3 regions of the Bacillus thuringiensis genome follow, and region 2 is predicted to be linked to each of the others. Evidence: riboswitches for the same ligand, from Rfam matches in the RefSeq annotation. Region 2 holds a riboswitch; each other region holds the start of a gene.

Region 1 (8,026 bases), 530 kb from region 2:
ATGGCGCATTGTTAATCAAAAAGATGGTTATGTAGTAGCTGGATCAGGTGAATTAAAAGCAATGCAGTGGGAACAAAAAATAATTTGAGAAAAAAACTTTACTTTTATTATATTGATATGATATAGTATGTTTAAACCATTTTACTTTTAATAATATAGAGATTTAAATGAGCTGTAACTTCCGAGGAGGATAGCAATGTTAAATCTCCTCAGGGGTTGCAGTTTTTTAATATCTGGCTTATTATTGTAAGGTGGTTGAAAATGAATATGTACATATAGGTACATTGTAGGAGGATTTTTTTCATGCAAAACGGTAAAGTAAAATGGTTTAACTCAGAAAAAGGTTTCGGTTTCATCGAAGTTGAAGGCGGAGAAGACGTATTCGTTCATTTCTCAGCTATCCAAGGCGAAGGCTTCAAAACTTTAGAAGAAGGTCAAGAAGTTACTTTCGAAGTAGAACAAGGTAACCGTGGACCTCAAGCTACTAACGTAAACAAGAAGTAATTTTTGAAAAAAGAAGGGCTCGCCCTTCTTTTTTTTTGCATTTTTATAGATGTCCTCCTACTTACATATCATAACAAGACTGAATTTTCATTTATTTATTCGTAGTATTTTTGTATAAAGTACATGAATAAATAAATACTGAAAATAAAGTGTTTGTGTGAAAAGGAATTTAGAAAGAGGTAAATAAATTGAAAAACGCTACACATTTCATTGTGTTTGATATTGAGAGGAATTTCAGACCGTATAAATCAGAAGATCCGTCAGAAATAGTTGATATCGGAGCTGTAAAAATAGAAATAGGTACAATGAAGATAATTGAAGAATTTTCAGAGTTAGTAAAACCAAGTGCAAGATTAACTCGTCATACAACAAAATTAACCGGTATTACGAAGAAAGATTTAATTGATGTAGAAAAATTCCCTCAAATTATAGAGAAATTTATTCAGTTCATCGGCGAAGATTCTATATTTGTTTCATGGGGAAAAGAAGATTATCGCTTTCTATCTCATGATTGTACATTACATGATGTTGAATGCCCCAGTATAGAAAAAGAAAGTAGAATTGATTTGCAAAAATTTGTTTTTCAAGCATATGAGGAATTGTTTGAACATACGCCAAGTTTACAATTTGCGGTAGAACAGCTCGCTTTAACGTGGGAAGGGAAACAGCACCGTGCTTTAGCAGATGCCGAAAATACAGCAAATATACTTCTTAAAGTGTATAGCGAGAGAGATATTAATAAGCGATACAAAAGACATGGTGAACTTGAACTTGTAAAAAACGGAAAACTAACAGAAAAAGCGAAAAAAAAGATGCGGAAATGGGTGTTCAAAGAACTAAAGAAAAATACAGAACGCCCTTTTGAATGGAGTACATTTGAAAGTAGCGACACGTGGGAAAGTATAACGGAAAGATATTATATAAGTGAAAATACAGTAGAACTCCTGAAAAAACATTTTCGTACGGCAGTGAGAAAAGCGGAACGGCAGATTAGGTATTTGGCTGAGATGGAGGAGAATGTAGAGGTTAAATGACATTCTCCTCTATTTCTAGCTACATAAATTTAACATCATTATACTGATGGATGAATAAAGTATTCATATTAAATAGGAATTGATTTGTTGTGATTGGGCCATTATAATTGCTTTGAAAATTAAGGGGTGGTAAGAATTTTTAAATACATTCATAAAATTAGAGCCCATAGAAATGAAAGAGGATAGAGTTAAATGGAAGCAATCTTTAACATTGTAACAGTTGTAGTTTTGGGGATAATATTTACCACGCTATCAGCAGTAATTATACTTCCTTTCATAGCAAAAAAGAAGAATTGGAAAAAGCTTAATATATCTTTAAAGCGTGGTGTATTAAAGATTAAAATCGAAGAGTAAAATATGAGTTTTATACAAGGGAGGTGTGATAGTGATAGACTTGGATATTAAAGACGTCACCGTACAGATGGAATTAAACGGTGTCTTTTGGAATGAGGATGGGGTTGCTGAAATGACGGTGACTACAAAAGCTGAGCATTCTCTTCTTCTTCGTTTAGTAGTTGACTTAAAAAGTAAAACTATTAGGGCCACAAGTGCCGACATAGTGAATGGATTCTGCCCTCTGTGCAAACAGAAAAGGGACGAATGTAGTGAACTTAATGACTTGCAAAACAAAATGGATATTTTAGAAGAAGTCTATGATTGGGTGAGAGAGCATCCAGAATATCGTTTTCAATTATCTTTTTACGAGTATAATAAATTTGAGGTAGTGAAGTGAAGTTTTCATTTTACCAACATATATAGTGACTACTCTAATGGAAATACGCTTGTACAACAAGGAAGGAATTTACTTGATTCTGCGACAATTGATATCTTGGATCAATAATAATTTTTAAAAATAAGCATATTTTTGTTATAAATCAGGAAAAACGATTCTATTAAGAATCGTTTTTTAATATAAACATCAATTAAGCTCAAAATAAAAGAGCGCTTATTAAAAGCGCCCAGTAAAAACAGATATATGGAAGGATTTATTCAATCCCGTTCGGATCATAAGAATACTGTTGCTTATTCTCAATTCGCTCAATCACATCTTGCAGCTCATCTGGCTTCAGAAACTCAATAGGAGAGAAGCCCTTTTCAAACGTAAGTGTGTCTGCTTCAATCATAAGTACATATCGGTCATTTACCTTCGCAATATGTATTTGATCCCCGAAATCAGCAAGTAAAGCCTTCACAGAGATATGATCTGCTTTTAGTTTTAATTCCACTTCAGGAGCGTGCTCGACGATTTGGGCAGTTGCTTCCATTACTTCTTCGGTTGAAAATTGTTCCATAATTTCGCGTTTCGGACTGGCAGCCCATACTTCCATCGCTTGGTCGAATTGTTCGCGTTCTTCCGTACCTTCTTCAAATACATCTTCAATTTGGTCGTATACCATGTCCATTACCTGTGTTTTCATAATTTCAGGCATAGAGCGTTCATATTCGACGAATTTTAAGAAGTCTTCAAAGTAGCGGGCATGTGATGCTTGGTGTATTTTTAGTTCGCCTACTTCAACCATACCTTCTTCAGGCATGTATGGATACTGGATAGATTTCATATTCTTTGTTGTGATGGCCATTTCAACGTTACGAATCAGTGTTGATTCATCAGAAATAGAAGCAACCTTTGGTTCGAAGTCGCATTTCATTACGAATACGAATGGGTCATCAAAGTATTTGCGTAGTTTTGCCTGAGCAATTAAAAATACACCACCGCGTACAGCGCTTGTGTCAAGATATGTATAAACGAGAGGTTCGCTCATATCTTTAAAGTTGTCCTTTGTTTCTGCAAAGCGAATACGATTAAAAAGGTTGTAATGAGGGTTTGAATCAAGTTCGTGCCCCTCCTCTACAATAAAGCGACCAATTTTTGTTGGGGCTTGTTCTGTTTTTGCATGACGTTCTACTTTTCGCTTCGATATTTTTAATAACTCGCCATTCAAAAATTCTTTTAAGGAGCTATCTTCATATTCTTCAGCGTCTAAAGTTTGAAAATGTTTGTAGCGTTTATCAACTGCTTCACCTTTTCCTTCTACTTGTACAACATAAAAGGAAAGATAATTTATTTCAAAATCCATATTTATCACCTTGTTTCATTTCATTAACTCTTATCAGTATAGAGATGGAAAAAACTTTCGTCAATTTATATAAGGAAGGGGGAGCCCCTTCCTTATATAAATTTTATTTTTCCGATTAAAATCCGTCTTCTAATGCTGCGAATGGAATGTTTAGTCTGTTTTCTACCGTGCGTAAACGTTGGTTTAAGCGGTTTAGTCTACGTGTATGGCGCTCAACTGTATTTTCTAGTTGACGTACTCTTTGTTCAAGCTCATTTACGCGTCTTTCTAATTGACGATTTCCAGTGCCAGGAAAAGAGATTGGAAGTTGGAATTGTCTATTTTGGTCATATGGATTCGTTTGCTCTGCTTGATCTATATAAGATTGATATTGTGCTTGTAAGTCATACTGTGGTTGTTGGTATGCATATTGATTATATGGATCATATGGATTGTAGGGATACATAATAACATCCTCCATTTCTTTAAAATAGGTTGAATTCACCATAATGTATGTGCAAAAGCGGAGCGGTGGCACGGCAAATACCTATTTATGTTGATGAGATTTCTCTTTATCCCGCATTAACGGGCAGTAAGACCCCCACTGATTAAAGTTTCACTTTATAAAAAATAGCTTGAAGGTTTTTGATTTGAATTTCTTTTGCTTAATGGTATATACTGGATAAAGGGGAGAGTTTACATAAAAGTTACAATTCTATCAAACTCAAACTTTTATGTAAATATGTATAGACATTTATAAAAGAAAAGAGTAATTTATATAGAGTGAAAAATAACTTGTAACATTTTATAAACATATTGTAAAATGATTGTAACAAAACATACATAAAAATGAAATAAATACATAATAGTGATGTTGGGGAAAGGGAGAGAGTATATTGTTCCGTAAAGTAAAGGGTATATTAGTTGGGGTGTTATGTGTAGCTGTAGTGAGTGGCTGTGGTGCAAAAGTAAGTGATGTTGCATTGGTAAGTGATATTGGTGGGCACACTGTAGAGGCTAAAGCAGAAGTGCAGGATACTATTAGTTTAGTTGATGGCCGAACTGGTACTGAAGTGAAAAAATTAGATTTATCTGGTTTAGGCTATTTCGAAGATGAAGCGAAATTTAAAAAGTCTGTAACAAAGGTTGTTGGTGAGGTTGGAAAAAGCGTCGACAAAAAAATGGTTCCTTCACGTATAGCACCTGATGGAAGTTGGCAAGAAGGAAAACCTTCTTATGAATTAATGGAAAAAGAATTAGTAGATAAATTGTTAAATGTTGGTATGTGGGATGCTACGTATCAGTTGCCGATCGTGGAGAAAAAACCAGTCGCAACATTAAGTGATGCGCAAGGAAATGGTACGGTAATTGGTAGATATGAAACGAACTTAGGTGGTTCAACAGGTGGCCGTATTGAGAATATTCGTTTGTCAGCAGCGAGCATAAATGGAGTTGTGTTAGCAAAAGGAGACCGTTTCTCTTTTAATTCATTAATCGGTGATACAACACCAGATAAAGGATATCAATTAGGGAAAGAAATAGTTGATGGTAAATTAGTAGATGGATATGGCGGTGGTGTTTGTCAAACATCTTCAACTTTATACAATGCAGCAGATCAAGCTGGCCTGAAAATGGTGGAGAGAACTACACATTCTAAAACGGTAGGTTATGTTCCACAAGGAAGAGATGCTACAATTGCATATCCATATTTAGATTTAGTATTTGAAAATACGAATGATGCACCTGTGAAGCTTTATATGGGCATTCAGGGTGGAAAGCTAGTTGCTGAAGTACATAAAATGAGATAAGTATAATACCTTTATAAAAAAGCCATTATTTCTAAGTTTGATAGAATTAATGGCTTTTTTGTGCAATCAATATTACACCTCAAGATATAATGAACAGGAGGAAATTTAATAGGAGTAAGACAGTCTAAAAAAAGCATTAAATTTAATTCATAGTTTTCTTATTGACATTATTAGTAATGGGGTGTATTCTTCATAATAACAACTAAATAAATGGAAAAATTTATTGGTTTTCTTATCAAGAGAGATGGAGGGACTGGCCCGATGAAATCTCAGCAACAGGCTGTATCAAAGTACTGTGCTAACTCCAGCGAACGCAATAGGCGTTTGAAAGATGAGAAGAAATGGATTCACATTTAACTCTTCTTATATGCGTAAGAAGAGTTTTTTGTTTAGAGAGGGGGGATAGAGTGAAGTTTGATGTAACGTATTTTTTAGAAAGTTTTCCGCAATTATTTAAATATGTATACATAACTTTAGGGATTACTGTAGTTTCAATGATTATTTCCTTCGTTATAGGGATCGGCTTGGCGATCATAACGAAAAATAAAACGAAATATTTATATTCAATTGCAAGAGTGTATATCTCTTTCTTTAGAGGAACCCCGTTATTAGTTCAATTGTTTGTTTTATATTTCGGATTACCACAAATCTTTCCGACATTTACAGTGCTTACAGCTATGCAAGCAACTTTAATTGGCCTAAGTTTAAATAATGCTGCTTATTTATCAGAGATTATTCGAGGTTCATTAAATGCTGTGGAATCAGGGCAAATGGATGCCTGTTTATCAGTTGGAATGACAAAGGCGCAAGCGATGCGACAAATTATTTTTCCGCAAGCTATTCGTGTCGCAGTACCGTCACTTGGAAATAATTTTGTTGGATTGTTAAAAGAATCTTCGTTATCTTTTGCACTTGGGGTGGCTGAAATTTTAGCACAAGCGAAAATGCTAGCGGCACAATCATATCGTTATATGGAAAGTTATTTAGCGGTAGCGATAGTATATTGGATTATTACAATCGTAATTAGCTGGGGACAGAAAAAGTTAGAAAAGAAACTGGATGCACCATATTTGTAACAGAAATGAGGTGATATATATGATTGAGATAAGAGATTTGTATAAGTCTTACAAACATAATGAAGTACTAAAAGGAATTTCACTTACTGTAAATAAGGGAGAAGTAGTAGTCATTATTGGACCTTCTGGTTCGGGTAAATCGACATTATTAAGGTGTTTAAACTTATTAGAACAACCGAATGATGGCAGTATTAGAATTGAAGATTTAGAGATTTATGCGAAGAGACTTTATAAAAAAGAAATAATACAATTGCGTCAAAAAACGGCAATGGTTTTTCAAAATTATAATTTATTTAAAAATAAAACAGCATTGCAAAATATTACAACGGCATTAACGGTTGTACAGAAAAAAAGTGAAGAAGAGGCAAAGGGAATATCGAGAAAAATATTAAAACAAGTAGGCTTAGCTGATAAAGAAGATTTTTATCCAACAATGTTATCAGGAGGGCAACAGCAAAGGATAGGTATTGCTAGGGCAATGGCTTTAAATCCCGCAGTATTATTGTTTGATGAACCGACTTCCGCACTTGATCCAGAATTGGTGAATGAGGTATTGCAAGTTATTAAAGACTTGGCAAGACAGCACATAACGATGGTTGTTGTTACACATGAAATGAATTTTGCAAAAGAGGTGGCGGATCGCGTTATATTTATGGCTGATGGCATTATTGTAGAGCAGGGAACACCAGAAGAAATTTTCCGAAACCCACAAAATGAACGTACGAAAAAGTTTTTACGACAATTGAATGCTTCAGAAGAAGGCAATCATTTCGTTATTTAGGAGGAAGAATTGTGAGGAAATCATCATTATTACTAACATTAGTATTAACAGTATCAGTTGGAGTTTTATCAGCTTGTGGTTCAAATACAGCAAGCGAAACAACAAATGAAAAAGTAGTAAAAGTTGGGACATCTGCAGGTCGTAGTCCATTTATTTTTAAAGAGGGTGAGAAAGTAAAAGGTTTTGATGCTGAAATTATTGAAGCGGCTGCTAAAAAGGCTGGGTATAAAGTAGAATGGAATGTTTCTGATTTTGAGGGATTATTTGGCTTATTAGATTCAGGACGAATTGATACAATTGCAAATGAACTATCAGTTTCTCCGGAAAGAAAAAAGAAATATGATTTTTCAATTCCGTACGTGTATTCTGGTTCTGTATTCGCGGTGAAGAAAGATAATCATACCATTAAATCGCTAGAAGATTTAAAAGGTAAGACTGTAGGTGTCGGGCTTGGTACAGCTGGAGAGCAAGAATTAAAAGCATTAAATAAAAATAATGCTTTTACAATTAAAACGTTCTCAGAGGATCCGACAGCGGAATTGAATGAAGTAGGACTTGGACGCGTCGATGCCTATTATAATGATAAAGTTCAAGTAGAAACAACTATAACAAAGGCGAAATTGGACAACGTCAAAATAGGATTTGGTCCACTTGAATGGGGAGAGATTGCATTTCCATTTGCAAAAAAGAGTGAAAAGTTAGAAGATATAAATAAAGCGTTGAAAGAATTAGAAAAAGATGGCACATTAAGTGATATATCGAAAAA
Region 2 (8,026 bases):
TCGTATTTGTAACGCCTTGCTCCGTTTGCTTTGCTATGGACCCACCAACAATATGTACATCATATTGCTTCGCCCATTCTATTAACTTTTCTTTCGTTTCCACTCCATCCCTATCTGCAATTTCAGAAAGTCTCGTTAAATCATATCCTGTTGTCCATAACTCTGGTAAGACGATAACATCTGGCCTTTCCTTCATAGCTTCGCTTATTTTATTTTTAGCATTCTCAATATTTTTTTCTACATCTCCAAAAACAATATCCATTTGAATACATGCGACTTTCATTTTTTCAGCCCCATTCTTATTTTTCTCTTTACAAAATACTGGAAAGATTATATCATTTGTCACTAGAATTGTAACAACTTTCAAAAGAGGTGGAAAGTATGAAATTATTTCAACCTTCTGAGATAGTAACATCATTGCCAACACAATTTTTCGCTTCACTTGTTGCAAAAGTTAACAAAGTCGTTGCAGCTGGTCACGATGTTATTAATCTAGGTCAAGGTAATCCAGATCAACCAACACCGCAGCATATCGTAAAAGCTTTACAAGATGCTGCCGAAAAGACCATTCATCATAAATATCCGCCATTTCGCGGACATGAAAGCTTAAAGGAAGCCGTAGCTACATTCTATAAATGTGAATACGGCGTCGAATTAAACCCAAAAACTGAAGTTGCTATTTTGTTTGGCGGAAAGGCTGGACTAGTAGAATTACCGATTTGTTTTACAAATCCTGGTGATACGATTCTCGTTCCGGATCCAGGCTATCCAGATTATTTATCCGGGGTTGCCTTAGCAAAGGCACACTTTGAAACCATGCCACTTATTGCAGAAAATCATTTTTTACCGGATTATAAACAAATTGATGACTCTATCGCTGAGCAAGCAAAGTTAATGTTTTTAAACTATCCAAATAACCCTACCGGTGCTACTGCATCAAAAGATTTTTTTGATAAAACCATTCACTTTGCTAATAAACATAATATATTAGTTGTTCACGATTTCGCTTACGGCGCTATCGGATTTGATGGTCAAAAACCTGTTAGTTTCTTGCAAGCAGATGGTGCCAAAGATACAGGAATTGAAATTTACACTCTATCGAAAACTTTCAATATGGCTGGCTGGCGTATTGCTTTTGCAGTAGGGAATGAAAGTGTCATTGAAACCATTAACCTATTGCAAGATCATATGTATGTTAGTATTTTTGGTGCAGTTCAAGATGCTGCCCGCGAAGCACTATTAAGTTCACAGTCTTGCGTAATAGACCTTGTAAATAGTTACGAATCTCGAAGAAATGTCCTTATAGAAGCTTGTCATTCCATTGGTTGGAATGTTGATATTCCAAAAGGATCATTCTTTGCATGGCTTCCTGTACCAGAGGGCTATACATCTGAGGAATTTTCTAATATTTTATTAGAAAAAGCACACGTTGCAGTTGCTCCAGGTGTTGGCTTCGGTGAGCACGGCGAAGGTTATGTTCGCGTTGGGCTCCTGCATACAGAGGAGCGATTGCGGGAAGCAATTAATCGAATTGAGAAATTAAAAATTTTCAAAAAGCCATTGACAACATGAAAAATATCTGACAAAATTCAGTTATCTTAAAAATTTAAACATTTCTAAATACTTCTTATCAAGAGCAGGTGGAGGGACGAGCCCGACGAAGCCCGGCAACCGATCTACAATTGTAGACACGGTGCTAATTCTCGCAGCATTATGCTGACAGATAAGGAGCTGGTTGTAAAAAAACCTCTCCTTAGCTGAGAGGTTTTTTTATTTAACTAGGGGGTTATAACAATGAGCGGAATTATAGCGACGTATTTAATTCATGACGATTCACATAACTTAGAAAAAAAGGCGGAACAAATTGCACTCGGATTAACAATTGGTTCTTGGACTCATTTGCCACACTTATTACAAGAACAATTAAAACAGCATAAAGGCAACGTCATTCATATTGAGGAATTAGCTGAACAAGAACATACGAATTCATATTTACGCAAAAAGGTAAAACGTGGGATTATTAAAATCGAATACCCGTTATTAAATTTCAGTCCAGACTTACCAGCGATTTTAACAACTACATTCGGAAAGCTATCCCTTGATGGCGAAGTAAAATTAATTGACTTAACTTTTTCAGACGAGTTAAAAAAACATTTTCCTGGTCCAAAATTCGGGATAGATGGTATTCGAAACCTTTTACAAGTGCATGATCGTCCCCTTTTAATGAGTATTTTTAAAGGAATGATTGGACGAAATATTGGGTATTTAAAAACGCAATTACGTGATCAAGCAAGTGGTGGTGTAGATATAGTAAAAGATGATGAAATATTATTTGAAAATGCATTAACACCACTTACGAAACGCATTGTATCTGGAAAAGAAGTTTTACAATCCGTATATGAAACATACGGACATAAAACGTTATATGCCGTAAATTTAACAGGACGAACTTTTGATTTAAAAGAAAATGCGAAACGTGCAGTGCAAGCTGGAGCTGATATTCTATTATTTAACGTATTTGCTTACGGACTAGATGTACTACAATCACTTGCAGAAGATGATGAAATCCCAGTTCCTATTATGGCACACCCTGCTGTAAGTGGTGCTTATTCGGCATCGAAGTTATATGGAATTTCATCTCCATTATTACTTGGAAAGCTACTACGTTATGCTGGTGCAGATTTTTCTTTATTCCCGTCTCCATACGGAAGCGTTGCATTAGAAAAAGAAGAAGCTCTCAGCATTTCAAAATATTTAACTGAGGAAGATGCATTTTTCAAGAAAAGTTTTTCTGTCCCATCTGCGGGTATTCACCCTGGTTTCGTTCCCTTTATTGTACGAGATTTCGGTAAAGATGTTGTTATTAATGCTGGCGGCGGGATACATGGACATCCAAATGGAGCGCAAGGCGGTGGTAAAGCTTTCCGTACTGCAATTGATGCTACTTTGCAAAATAAACCACTCCATGAAGTAGATGACATAAATTTGCATAGTGCACTACAAATATGGGGAAATCCCTCTCATGAGGTGAAATTATGAGTATTCAAGTATTTTGTGATTTCGATGGCACGATTACAAATAATGATAACATTATGTCCATTATGGAAAAATTCGCACCACCAGAAGCTGAAGAAGTAAAGAATAGAATTTTATCACAAGAGCTATCTATTCAAGAAGGTGTTTCTCAATTATTTCGATTAATACCTACTCATCTGCACGATGAAATTATTCAATTTTTAATAGAAACTGCTGAAATTCGTAATGGTTTTCATGAATTTATACAATTTGTAAATGAAAATAACATTTCTTTTTACGTTATATCAGGTGGAATGGATTTCTTCGTCTATCCACTCTTACAAGGGATCATTCCAAAAGAACAAATTTATTGTAATGAAACAGACTTTTCAAAAGAGTTCATTACAGTTAAATGGCCTCATTCTTGTGATGATCATTGTCAAAATTATTGCGGATTATGTAAATCATCATTAATTCGTAAATTAAGTGATACAAATGACTTTCATATTGTAATTGGTGATTCTATTACTGATTTACAAGCTGCGAAACAAGCTGATAAAGTATTCGCTCGCGACTTTCTTATTACAAAGTGCGAAGAAAATCATATTGCTTATACACCGTTTGAAACATTTCAAGATGTGCAAGCTGAATTAAAACTTTTGTTGGAGGTGAGGGCATGAAACAACTTTTTCGTCAGTGGTATGACTTGAGCGAGATAAAAAAAGAATTAACAACTCGAAATTGGTTCCCAGCAACAAGTGGTAATATTTCTATAAAAGTTAGTCATGAGCCACTTACTTTTCTCATTACAGCAAGCGGTAAAGATAAAACAAAAACCACTCCAGATGATTTTCTATTAGTAGATCATGTAGGAGTTCCCGTTTTAGAGACTGAATTACGCCCTTCAGCAGAAACAATATTGCATACACATATTTATAACAATACGAATGCTGGGTGCGTACTTCATGTTCATACAACTGATAATAATGTCATTACAAATTTATATAGTGATGCAGTTACCCTTCAAAATCAAGAAATTATTAAAGCTCTCGATATTTGGGAAGAAGGTGCAACAATTCACATTCCTATTATCGAAAACCATGCCCATATCCCAACGCTTGGAGAAAACTTCCGAAAGCATATACAAGGTGATTCGGGAGCGGTATTAATCCGTAACCACGGTATTACCGTATGGGGCCGAGATAGCTTTGATGCAAAGAAGAGATTAGAAGCTTATGAGTTTTTATTCCAATTTCATATAAAACTATTATCAATTCAAGGAGGCGTTTCTAATGGCGCAAATTCGTATTCATGAAGTAAATACTCGTATTGAAAATGAAGTAGAAGTATCTAAATTTCTACAAGAGGAAGGCGTTTTATATGAGAAATGGAATATTTCTAAACTTCCTACTCATTTAAATGAAAATTATTCTTTAACAGATGAAAACAAAGCTGAAATATTAGCTGTTTTTTCAAAAGAAATTGCTGATGTTTCAGCACGTCGAGGTTATAAAGCATATGATGTAATTTCACTTTCAAATAGCACACCTAACCTTGACGAATTATTAATTAATTTCCAAAAAGAACATCATCATACAGACGACGAAGTTCGCTTTATCGTCAGTGGTCATGGCATTTTCGCTATTGAAGGCAAAGATGGGAAATTCTTTGATGTTGAACTTGAGCCAGGCGATCTAATATCTGTTCCTGAAAATGCAAGACATTATTTTACCTTGCAAGATGATCGTCAAGTTGTAGCTATTCGTATTTTTGTGACAACTGAAGGCTGGGTTCCAATCTATTAAGGTAGTTAGTTGAATAAAAGGACTTGGACCCCCTTTTCCAAACTTTTATTCACTCTACATATATACATCCTCCTATGGAACAGGCTTATTTCACTTTTGAAATAAGCCTGATTTTTTATTTACTCAAAAGTACCATTTCACCACAAATTTAACGTCTTGATTTTTCAAGTGTATTTTTCGAACATTTTTTGAACATTTATTGAATTTTTTCTGAAAATTCTGTTTTGTATGTGATATACTACAATTAACTAAGAAGGAAAATAATATCGCAAACAGAGGGGGATAATCATGAGCTTACTTATCGCACTTATACTTGGAGTTACATGTGGAGCATTTCCTGTTATTTTAGGAGCTATTATGGAAGAGTTAGAAATTGGTGTTTTAGGATTTGTCGCATCTTGTGTAAGCGCTTTATTGTTTGGTTTATTCGGCGCTATTCCTGTTTCAATTCTGTGTGCTTTTTATATAATACGCCATGCTCGTACAAAACAATTTGGTCCTAATCACATCGCACAAATTATCCCATTCCCGGTTGAACGGTGCCGCCGCGCTTCTAACTTATAATTATAAAAATTAAAGATGACTAAATAAATAAAAGTCCTCAAATGAGGACTTTTATTTATTTTCTTCTAGAAATTGAAACAATTCTTGTAGATGTAGGGCATCTTCACCATAGCTAACAGATACATGAAATATACCGTCAATCTCAGCTTGCATATAAAGATCCACTCCATCACGATCATATTTCAATGCCAAATAAAATTCCATTTCTTCTAACATCTTTTTAGAGGTTCGAATTACATAATGCCCTTTCTCATCTCTTCCATATTCAAATTCTGGTTCAAAATCATATTTTTGTTTAAAAGCTCCTTTTTGTTTTTCATTAATTTTCATACAAGTAGCTCGCTGTACAGTATCAATCATCTCATCAAACTTTTGAAGGTCCACCTCGTTTACCCCCTTATATATTTTTTATATAATACTTGTGTTCCACTATTTTCTTCGCCATCCTTAATTAACTCTTCATACAATTCTTTCGCCAAACTTAAGCCCGGGACTGGTAATTGTAATTTTTCTGCTTCCTCTAAAGCAATTTTCATATCTTTCATAAAATGCTTCACATAAAATCCTGGCTCAAAGTCTCCTTTTAACATTCGAGGAGCTAAATTACTTAATGACCAGCTACCTGCTGCCCCTGTTGAAATACTCTCTAACACTTTATCTGGATTCAATCCAGCCTTCTTCGCGTAAGCAACAGCCTCACATACTCCAATCATATTGGAAGCAATCGCAATTTGATTGCACATTTTTGTATGTTGTCCACTCCCAGCTGGTCCTTGTAATTGAATGTTTGTTCCTAACTTTTCAAGTAAAGGTAAGCATCTATCATATATTTCTTTCTCTCCACCTACCATAATTGCGAGTTTTGCTTCTTTCGCACCAACATCTCCTCCTGAGACAGGTGCATCTAACGTATATATATTTTTGCTTTTTGCAACTTCATTAATACGTTTTGCTAAAGTAGGTGTAGATGTCGTAAAGTCAATTGCTATCGTACCTTCTTTTGCATGTTCTATAATTCCTTCTATACCAAAATACACTTCTTCTACATCATGTGGATATCCAACCATTGTCATTACAACATCAACTTGCTTCACTAACTCTTTTGGCGTATCACACCATTGTGCACCATCTTGCACTAAAGAATCTGTTTTTGCTTTCGTTCTATTATATACATATACTTTATGACCATCTTGCATTAAGTGATAAGCCATACTTTTTCCCATTACGCCAATACCAATGAAACCTATTGATAAAGTTTTATGTTCCATTTTCTCATCCCCTTTGTTCTAATAAATCATTTACCATCTTTCGAAACTCTTTATTAAAGTCATCATCCATACTATTTTTCACATTTGAAAATAACATAACAAAAATCCCTTTTTCTTTATTAAAATTATTGAAAGTGTTCCAACCAGATAATACACCATGATTATGAAAATAATCTGGATATATATAAAAACTAAATGCATATTTCCGTTCTGCTGAAGGCGAAAACATTGCTTGTATACTTTGTTCAGAAAGAAGTTTTCCATTTATAATTGCTTCGTCTAACTTCTTCATATCTCCAACTGTCGTATACATCTCACCGCAACCATATAGCCAATCCATGCCTAACTTCTGCGCTGGTACAAGTTCTTGATCTTTTTTCACATAACCCTTTGTAAAATTTTTATCTCCAGGTACCATATTTCCCATACCGGATTCATGCATATCTGCTTTTACAAATATGTTTTCTTTTATGTAATCTCCTAAAGGTTTTTTCGATATATGTTCTATTATATAAGCAAGCACCATATAATTATAATCTGTATATCTCCAACCTGTTCCTGCAGGAAATTCTAAATTTTGACGTCCAATCCAATTAATTAACTGTAAACGGGAAGCAGCATTCACATTGCCTTTTGCGTGTTCAGGTAAACCAGAGGTATGTGTTAATAAATGATATAGCGTAATATTTTTATTCTCCGGAAATGAAGGAATATATTTATTTACATTATCTTGAATATTCAATTTCCCTTGTTCTTGCAACTGTAAAATAGATGTGGCAACAACTGTTTTCGTAATAGAACCGATACGATATTTTGTTTGAGGTGTATTTTCTATTTTATTTTGAACATCAGCATACCCATATCCTTTATTCAATATAACACGCTCTTTATCTGTTACCAAAACTGTTCCATTGAATTGCTTTCCGACTAAATATTGATCTAATTTTTGAGATATGCTAGCATAATCAATTTGTTGCTCTTCTTTTTCTTCTATATTCCCTTGTACTTCCGATTCAATAGTAGGATTCACTTTAGTTGTTAATACAGTGTTTTCCTTTATATTAGGGCTAACAAGAAAATAGTATACTCCGCCGCCAACTATAACAGACAGTGAAGCCATTATCATTACTTTTTTTATCATATTGATCCTCCATAATTCCTTCGCTAAAAATTGTCCCCCTATTCTATTATCAAACAATAAAAAAAAATCGCAACAATTTGTTGCGAAAAATTACATTTTTTCTTTTCTATACACACATACTTGATTCTTGCCATTTTTTTTCGCTTCATATAATGCAATGTCCGCTCGTTGCATTAATTCTTCTCTTGTAGTTCCTTGTTCATATAACGCAACTCCAAAGCTAGCTGTTAACT
Region 3 (8,026 bases), 1.6 Mb from region 2:
AACTCTCGCTTATGAGCTGACTTCAGCTTGTGAACGACTTGACCGTTATAATCAATTTCACCAGACGTTGGACTCTCAATCCCTGCTATGAGCTTTCCAAGTGTTGTTTTTCCTGAACCACTTTCACCAATAATGCCAAGTGTTGTTCCTTTCGGGATAGAAAGTGATATGTCTTTTAACGCTGTGATTTCTTTACTTTTACTTCCGTACGTTTTCATTACTTGCTTTACAGTAATTAAATCTGTCGTCATGAGGCATTCACCTTCTCTTTTGATTTCGCTTTATTATGCTCTAGAACATGCTGCCAACAATGTGAACTATGCTCCTTAGAATATGTTGTTCTCTCTGGGAAACGATGAATACATTCTTTTATCGCTACTGGACAACGATTTACAAAAGGACAACCAAAGCTATTTAATGTTTCAATGGAAGGTGTCGTTCCTTCTATAGCACGTAATACCTTTTCGGAATCATCCATATTCGGAATTGCTTGTAATAAACTTTTCGTATATGGATGTTTAGGAGAACCTATTACCTCCTGTATCGTTCCTTTTTCAACGACACGTCCCCCGTACATAACAACTACTCGATCAGCTACTTCACGTACAAGTGCCAAATCATGTGTAATTAATAAAATACTCGTATTTTGTTTTTCTTTTCTTTCTTTTAATAGCCCCATAATTTGTTTCTGAATCGTTACATCTAACGCTGTTGTCGGCTCGTCTGCAATTACAAGCTTTGGATGACAAGCAAACGCAATTGCTAAACAAATACGCTGCCTCATACCTCCGCTTAATTGATGTGGGTACTGTTCAAAGCGTTTCTCTGCTTCATGTATCCCTAAATCTGTTAACAAGTTAATCGCAATTTCCTTTGCTTCTCTTTTCGATTTTTTCTCATGTTGCAAAACTACTTCTGTAATTTGTTTGCCTACCTTCATCGTTGGGTTTAAAGATGAAAGCGGATCTTGAAATATAAAGGAAATATCTTTTCCGCGAATTTGATTCCATTCTGACTCTTGTAAATTCGTTAATTCCTTTGCTTGGAAAGCTATATTTCCATCATCAATATGAATTGATTCTTGATTCAAGCCGATAATGGATTGTGCTGTGACACTTTTTCCTGAACCACTTTCTCCTACAAGTGCAACTATTTCACCTTCGTTAATAGAAAAGGAAACATGTTTCACAATCGCTTGCTTACTATTCTCTTTTTCAACGGCTAACGTTACGTTTTCTAAAGATAAGATTTGTGCCATGTTTTTTCTCCTTTCGATTCCGTTTGACGATTTTTGGATCAATCGCATCTTGCAAACCATCACCAATTGCATTAAATGCGAACATAATGAGTGCAATCATGATTGCCGGGAAAAATAGCTGCCACCATTCTCCGCTCAATAATGTCCCAAGTGCATCATTCGTCATCGTCCCCCAACTTGCCGCTGGTGATTGTACTCCAAGTCCTATAAAGCTTAAAAATGATTCTGAAAAAATAGCTGCTGGAATTGTAAATGATAAATTTACGATAATAATCCCTGTTAAATTCGGAATTAAATGCCCATATATAATTTTCATATGTGATGTACCTAATCGCTCTGCTGCAATAACAAACTCTCGTTGTTTTAAAGACAATACTTGTGCTCGAATGAGACGAGCCATTCCAATCCATCCCGTTAATGCAAGGGCGATAATAATGGTGAAAAGACCTGGTTTCATAACAATTAATAGTAAAATAACAATTAATAAATATGGGATGCCGTATAATACTTCAATTCCTCTTATAATCCACTCATCAATTAACGTTCCAAGGCGATTACGCCCTCTCACATATCCACTAAATCCACCAATCAGTACACCAAGCCCTATATCGAGGGCAGCTGCTACTAATCCAACTGTTAGTGAAATCTTCCCACCAGCCCAAGTACGTGCCCAAATATCTCTCCCTAGATCATCTGTTCCAAACCAATGTTCACTACTCGGCGGTAAATTTGTTGCCTCTTTTACTTGTTCACTCGCAGTAAATGAAGTTAAACTTTCGCCAATAAGCGAGAAAACAATAATTAGCAATAACGTCACTGTTCCTAACACTGCGATTGGATTCGATATAAACTTACGAAACACTTCTTTCTTTCTGCTAATCGTTTGCTGATTTTTATTTATCGTTAATTCTTTTTTCTCTTCTTTCGTTAATAACTGTTCATTAATTTCATAAGCTCCCATTTAAATATCCCCCCTCCTTATGTAATAGAACGAATACGCGGATCAACAATGCGGTGAATAATATCTGTAATGAAAATACAAGCAATTAATAATGCACTATAGAAAATCGTTGTTCCCATAATCACCGGATAGTCTCGGTTAAAAATACTATCTACGAAATATTTTCCTAGGCCAGGAATTGAAAAGATTTTTTCAATAACGAAAGTCCCTGTTAAAAGTCCAGCCATTAACGGTCCCACAAATGTAAGTACTGGAACAATCGCATTTCGAAGAGCATGTCTTATAATAATCTTCTTAATTGGTATACCTTTTGCTCTTGCTAGCTTAATATAATCACTCTGCAGTACTTCGATCATATTAGAACGAACAAACCTTGTAATAACTGCAATTGGCCCTAACGCTAATGCAAAGGATGGCAATACCGTATGTTCGAATGTTCCCCAAGAGGCTACTGGTAAAAACTCAAATTGGATAGCAAATACTTGTATAAATAGTGGTGCTAAAATAAAACTTGGAATAGAAATACCTAGAATTGCGAGCAAACTCACACTATAGTCAATTACTCTCCCATGATATAGAGCAGCAAATGTCCCTGCCGCAATTCCTACCAACAATGAAATAACAAGTGCTTGTAGACCAATAATTGCTGATGGACCAAAGCCAGTTGTTATAATTTCTGATACACCTTGCCCGGTTGATTGAACAGATTCACCAAAATCAAAATGAACTACACCGTCTAAATAAGCAACATATTGATTCCATAACGGTTCATCAAGGTGATACTTCGCTCTCATGTTTTGGATCACTTCTTCAGGAAAGATTTTTGCATCTGATGAAAATGGATCTCCCGGAATAATATGCATAATTAGAAATGTCACTGTCGTAATAACCCATAGTGTGAACACCATAACCGATAATTTTTTAATTACATACACTTCAATAACCCCCTAAACACATGAATTTACTTTGTTTTATGAATGTACTTTTTCCATTACTCCCTTTTCTCTTTTTAGAATACAAAAAGCCTTGATCTTAAAAAATAAGATCAAGGCTTAACAAACAAAGGCCCATCACTTATCTTTCAAGACTTGCTTGCTGGAATTAGCACGGTGTTCCTATTACAGAACCCGCTGCTGAGGTGTCATAGGGCCAGTCCCTCTACCTCTCTGGATAAGTAAATTGCTATATTATTATTTGGTTCAAATTGTATATTTCGAATTATAATTCTGAAAAATTGAAAAGTCAATCAAATTGGATAAATTTAGAAAAATCAGTTTTTAATTCTTTTATCGAAATTACAGTTTTCGGCTTATCATAACAAGAAATGATGTTAAAGGAGTTATAAGATGGATCCCTTACTTCTTGCTACTATAGGATTATCCTTAACTATCGTTATACTTGTCATCATCGGCTTCTATAAACTCTTTATTAAAAAGAAACGTATCACTTCTTTCTTATACCCCTTTCGATAATATTACCGGGCAAACTATTTCCGAATTTCACGAAGAACAGAATATATTAGTATCCGAGGATGCAGACGGAGATGGTAAGAAGAAAAAATAACCTTGCACAGGCAAGGTTATTTTTTCGTTTCTGCTTGAAAACGTTTATAGTATGTCGATGCTGTTGCAAAATTAATTTCTATATCACGAATCAACGATGAATCTTCTTCTTTAGCTAACTTCTGTAATTTTTTCATCGCTTGTTCCGATTCATTCAAGAAACCAACATATACTTCATGTTCTTGCTCTTTCGACTTCGGCACACGAATTTCTTTACGTATATGATCAATATCTTCTAACATGCTCGTTGTTACCTTTTGCACATCTTCTTTATATGTAGCATTCGTTATTTCCTTACCGCCCTTTTCTTTTGCCACTTCAAATAACTGCAGTGCTTTATTAATTTCTTTATTCATTTTTATATCGTATTTTTCATGTACTGCAAGGTATTCTTTCATCTCTTCTGTTTGTTCAGCAGATTGCTCTACCTTTTCTTTCGTTTCTTTCGTATCTTTATTTCCATTACACCCTGCTAGAAGGAGCATACTTCCCATTACAGCAATACCCAAAACCTTCTTCATCTCTTCTTCTCCTTTTATCTACAGCTATTACTCATTATAGTTTCTTTTATCTCCACTTGTTATTATACCGAGAACGCCCTACTTTTTACACTTAAGACGACATCGTAATATATATACCAACATGTTTGTCACAGTATCGTCACTTTATACAAATAACTTTTGCAATGCTTTACTACATCACCTTACAAAACTGTAAGCACACATAAAGAACAAACCATGCTAGACTTACATATGCATAACGCAAACATATGTAAGTTTTTAAGGAGAATCATCTATGTACAACACAATGCCTTTTATGGGAGAAGATATTCGTGTCCTTATTCGCGAAAAATCACTTCATATCGAAAATACAGAGAGCCTTCGCCGCGTATTAAAGAAGAAGCATGCTCCATTTAAGTTAGCTCAATATTTAAAACAACAACATACAAATCAATTTCATACCGTGCTAAATATATCGGATAAATCATTAACAATCGAAATCATCGGTCATGTCTACATTGGAAACTTCGCAGATATCTTAAAAGAAATCCCACGTATACCGAAGATTGCTCCTATTATCGTTAAAAAAGCGTATAAAATTACGGACCATACCGATATTATCGACTGCGGGGAAAAAGAAGTCGATAGTAATCGCTGGGTGTGGGATAAACTTGCTGTTTTATATGATACGATCATGAATAATATGTATGAGGTATTTCAAAAAAATGAAAAAAAGAACTGATTCAAACATTCCCTTTGAATCAGTTCTTTTTTGTTAAGCCTCTAAATTTTGTCTTTGTTGCAGTTCAAACTGCTTCTCACTTCTTCTGGCCATAAATAGATAACATAATACTGCTCCTACTTCACAAAGCGCAATAACAACACCCATCGGTAACGCTGTATTACTCCCACCAATACCTACTAGAGGTGCAACAAGCGCTCCTGAAATGAACTGTAATAAGCCTAATAAAGCTGATGCTGTTCCTGCAGCTTGTTTTTGATTTCTCATCGCTAATGAGAACCCAGTTGTTGATACCACCCCGACACTTGATACAACAAGGAATAACGAACATAAAACACCGATTAAACCTATTCCTAGTACGATTGTCAGTAGTAAAGATAGGCCACCAACAGCTGCGATAATAATACCAGCAACAAATAATGTCTTCTCATTCACTTTCCCCGCTAAACGACCCGTTATCTGACTAGCAATAATAATACCGATGCCGTTAATCGCAAAGAATAAACTAAATTGCTGTGGCGATGCTCCGTATATGTTCTGCAACACAAATGGTGAGCCCGAAATGTATGCAAACATTGCCGCTGTTACTAATCCTTGTGACAATGCATATCCCATAAACAGACGGTCCTTTAACAATTTTCCGTACGTCGCCAAAGTCCCTGACAAACCACCCGTTTCTCTTTCTTCAGGAGGTAATGTTTCACGCAATACAAAAGTAGCTGAGATTAACATGAATACGCTAATTGCTCCAAGAACGATGAAAACACCGCGCCACGTTGTAAACTGTAATAATTGCCCTCCAATGATTGGTGCCAAAATAGGTGCTGCTCCGTTTACTAACATAAGCAGTGAGAAAAACTTCGTCATTTCAGAACCTGAGTACATATCACGTACCATTGCACGTGATATAACAATCCCGGCTGATCCTGAAGCTCCTTGTAGGAAGCGCAATAATACTAATGTCCAAATAGATGGCGCAACAGCACAAAGTAAAGAAGAAGCAATATAAATAATAAGAGCAATAATAAGTGGTTTGCGTCTTCCGTAAATATCGCTAATTGAGCCAACAAATAATTGTCCTACTGACAACCCAAGCAAACAAGCTGTTAATGTAAGCTGCGCTAGGGATGCACCTGTTTGCAAGTCATCCGTTAACTTCGGTAATGAAGGCAAATACATATCAATAGATAATGGCCCAATCGCCGTAAGTGTTCCTAATACAAGAATCATCCATAACCTGTTTGCCTTTACAGGTTTATATATTTCGTGATTAACTTCATTCACTTTTTCAATTCACCCTTTCCTATATACACTGAATCGTAACAATTATAGTTACATCATAAACATACGTCAAGTACAGCGCATTTTCCTCTTTCATAATGTAAAAAAAAGCGATAGAAATTCTATCGCTTTACTTTTTCACATTGCTATTCGTAAATTTAGATACCGAGGCCATCATCTCTCCTGTATCTAAATATGTAATTTGAATTGGGTCTCCTACTTCTGTAAACATAGCATACGGGAATTTCTTCACCGGTATCATAAATACCTTTTGTTCATTCTCTAAAAGTACGTACACGATTGTATTTTCACCTGATTTCTCTTTATATACACGTTGTACAATACCTTCTTTTTGCGCTTCTTTTCCTGTTGAGGTTGGTCTAAAGGTATCACCATTACCACTCATTACGTTTTTATAATTCTCAAGCGCTTCTTTCTGCGAAGAACCTGTCGCAAATATTTTTGCATTAGCAGCATATACAACTGTATGTGCACGTACTAGGCCTCCGTCATCAACAACCGGAATAATCCAAGCTGGTTTTCCGTATACGTTATAAATGACAGGCATTGTCCCATGCCATTTCTCTCTCTTAAAGGAATTATCTACTACTTCTGTAGCTGCTGAACCATCCATAATCCCCTTTACTTCTTTTCCATTATAGTAATATAGCTTGCCTGTGCGTGCATCTACTAATGAATAGCCTAGGGCTGAATCTACTCCTTCTTTTGGAGAAGTAAAGTCTGTAAAATAATACAGTGTTCCATCTTTACCAAAGATCGGGGTCACGCCTTCTTTCGTTCCCCACTCAGTCGGAATTTTCATATCTGTTTGTGAGAATTTCGTATTCCAAAATCCGTGAATATATTTACCAAAGTACGTATTTAACGTAGATGCAGTCTCATGATTTAATACACCATCAACAAATTTAGGTGCCTTTCCTTTATTATATCTTTTCACTTCACCTGTTTGTGCATCTACTACGACAACACCTTCTACCTCAAATCCAGATCTTCCTGAAATAAATTCACCATACGTCATTGTATAATATGGTTTTCCTTTATCATCAACCTCAAATTTAGGTTTTCCTTTAAAGATTAAATTTGGTTCTGCTTGCCTTACCACACGCTCTAACTTATTACCAAAAAACATGCTTGGCACATATTTCATTTTATAACCGAGGTGCAGTTTCGCTTCCGCATCAGGATTCGTACCTGACATCGTTACATACCCTGGAATTGTCTCAGCTTTACGCGCTTTAAAAAATCCTGAAACTTCAATTGGCGCTACATATAAAGCTTCGCCGTTTACCATTTGTGGCGTTAATTCTCCTAGCTCAAAATAAGCTACTTTCGGAATATCACCAAATACTTTTTTCATCTTATTCTCCGCTGTCTTTGGCGGCACTGTAAACGGCTGGTCATTTTCAGTAAATGGCTCTGAAATATCTTTCTCTACCTTAACAACAGAATCATATTTCTTTTGCGAGATTACTATATCGTGCAAATAACCAAAGTAGCCGTAACTTGCGAGTAAAATAAACATTAGAAGTCCTTTTAGCGTACCTTCTAATTTCCCTATTTGATCTTGTGAAAATAAAACAAGCCCAATTAAAATTGCTACTGCAACAGAATAATGAGTAAGAATCGAATCTACTCGATCATCAATTAGCCAAAAGTATTCATAGATTGCAATACCTATCCAAAATAAAACAGGAATAACTA

What was found. A riboswitch is a leader RNA that binds a small molecule or an ion and turns the genes downstream of it on or off. The one in region 2 is predicted to bind S-adenosylmethionine.
Region 1: another riboswitch for S-adenosylmethionine. It lies ahead of AC241_RS17350 (amino acid ABC transporter permease); the one in region 2 lies ahead of mtnW (2,3-diketo-5-methylthiopentyl-1-phosphate enolase).
Region 3: another riboswitch for S-adenosylmethionine. It lies ahead of AC241_RS01055 (ABC transporter permease); the one in region 2 lies ahead of mtnW (2,3-diketo-5-methylthiopentyl-1-phosphate enolase).

Annotation. Positions count from the first base shown of each region.
Region 1 covers NZ_CP012099.1:3,377,818-3,385,843, reverse strand. Annotated here, with positions in the region: gene AC241_RS17390 (WD40/YVTN/BNR-like repeat-containing protein) at 1-88, shown strand, start outside; gene cspB (cold shock-like protein CspB) at 304-504, shown strand; gene AC241_RS17380 (exonuclease) at 693-1,538, shown strand; gene AC241_RS34845 (hypothetical protein) at 1,731-1,892, shown strand; gene AC241_RS17370 (hypothetical protein) at 1,924-2,271, shown strand; gene AC241_RS17365 (DUF3900 domain-containing protein) at 2,525-3,616, opposite strand; gene AC241_RS17360 (hypothetical protein) at 3,732-4,061, opposite strand; gene AC241_RS17355 (VanW family protein) at 4,492-5,403, shown strand; SAM riboswitch class I at 5,633-5,741, shown strand; gene AC241_RS17350 (amino acid ABC transporter permease) at 5,811-6,479, shown strand; gene AC241_RS17345 (amino acid ABC transporter ATP-binding protein) at 6,499-7,260, shown strand; gene AC241_RS17340 (amino acid ABC transporter substrate-binding protein) at 7,272-8,026, shown strand, end outside.
Region 2 covers NZ_CP012099.1:3,903,731-3,911,756, forward strand. Annotated here, with positions in the region: gene AC241_RS19955 (carbon-nitrogen family hydrolase) at 1-367, opposite strand, end outside; gene AC241_RS19960 (pyridoxal phosphate-dependent aminotransferase) at 382-1,572, shown strand; SAM riboswitch class I at 1,625-1,730, shown strand; gene mtnW (2,3-diketo-5-methylthiopentyl-1-phosphate enolase) at 1,795-3,039, shown strand; gene AC241_RS19970 (2-hydroxy-3-keto-5-methylthiopentenyl-1-phosphate phosphatase) at 3,036-3,695, shown strand; gene AC241_RS19975 (methylthioribulose 1-phosphate dehydratase) at 3,692-4,330, shown strand; gene AC241_RS19980 (1,2-dihydroxy-3-keto-5-methylthiopentene dioxygenase) at 4,308-4,820, shown strand; gene AC241_RS19985 (hypothetical protein) at 5,109-5,384, shown strand; gene AC241_RS19990 (DUF3909 family protein) at 5,436-5,768, opposite strand; gene AC241_RS19995 (NAD(P)-dependent oxidoreductase) at 5,774-6,652, opposite strand; gene AC241_RS20000 (serine hydrolase) at 6,657-7,793, opposite strand; gene AC241_RS20005 (GGDEF domain-containing protein) at 7,884-8,026, opposite strand, start outside.
Region 3 covers NZ_CP012099.1:177,022-185,047, reverse strand. Annotated here, with positions in the region: gene AC241_RS01070 (ABC transporter ATP-binding protein) at 1-251, opposite strand, end outside; gene AC241_RS01065 (ABC transporter ATP-binding protein) at 248-1,258, opposite strand; gene AC241_RS01060 (ABC transporter permease) at 1,215-2,219, opposite strand; gene AC241_RS01055 (ABC transporter permease) at 2,237-3,154, opposite strand; SAM riboswitch class I at 3,291-3,396, opposite strand; partial or broken gene AC241_RS01050 (DUF3951 domain-containing protein) at 3,566-3,782, shown strand; gene AC241_RS01045 (hypothetical protein) at 3,799-4,302, opposite strand; gene AC241_RS01040 (hypothetical protein) at 4,577-5,023, shown strand; gene AC241_RS01035 (multidrug effflux MFS transporter) at 5,057-6,316, opposite strand; gene AC241_RS01030 (DUF3981 domain-containing protein) at 6,435-8,026, opposite strand, start outside.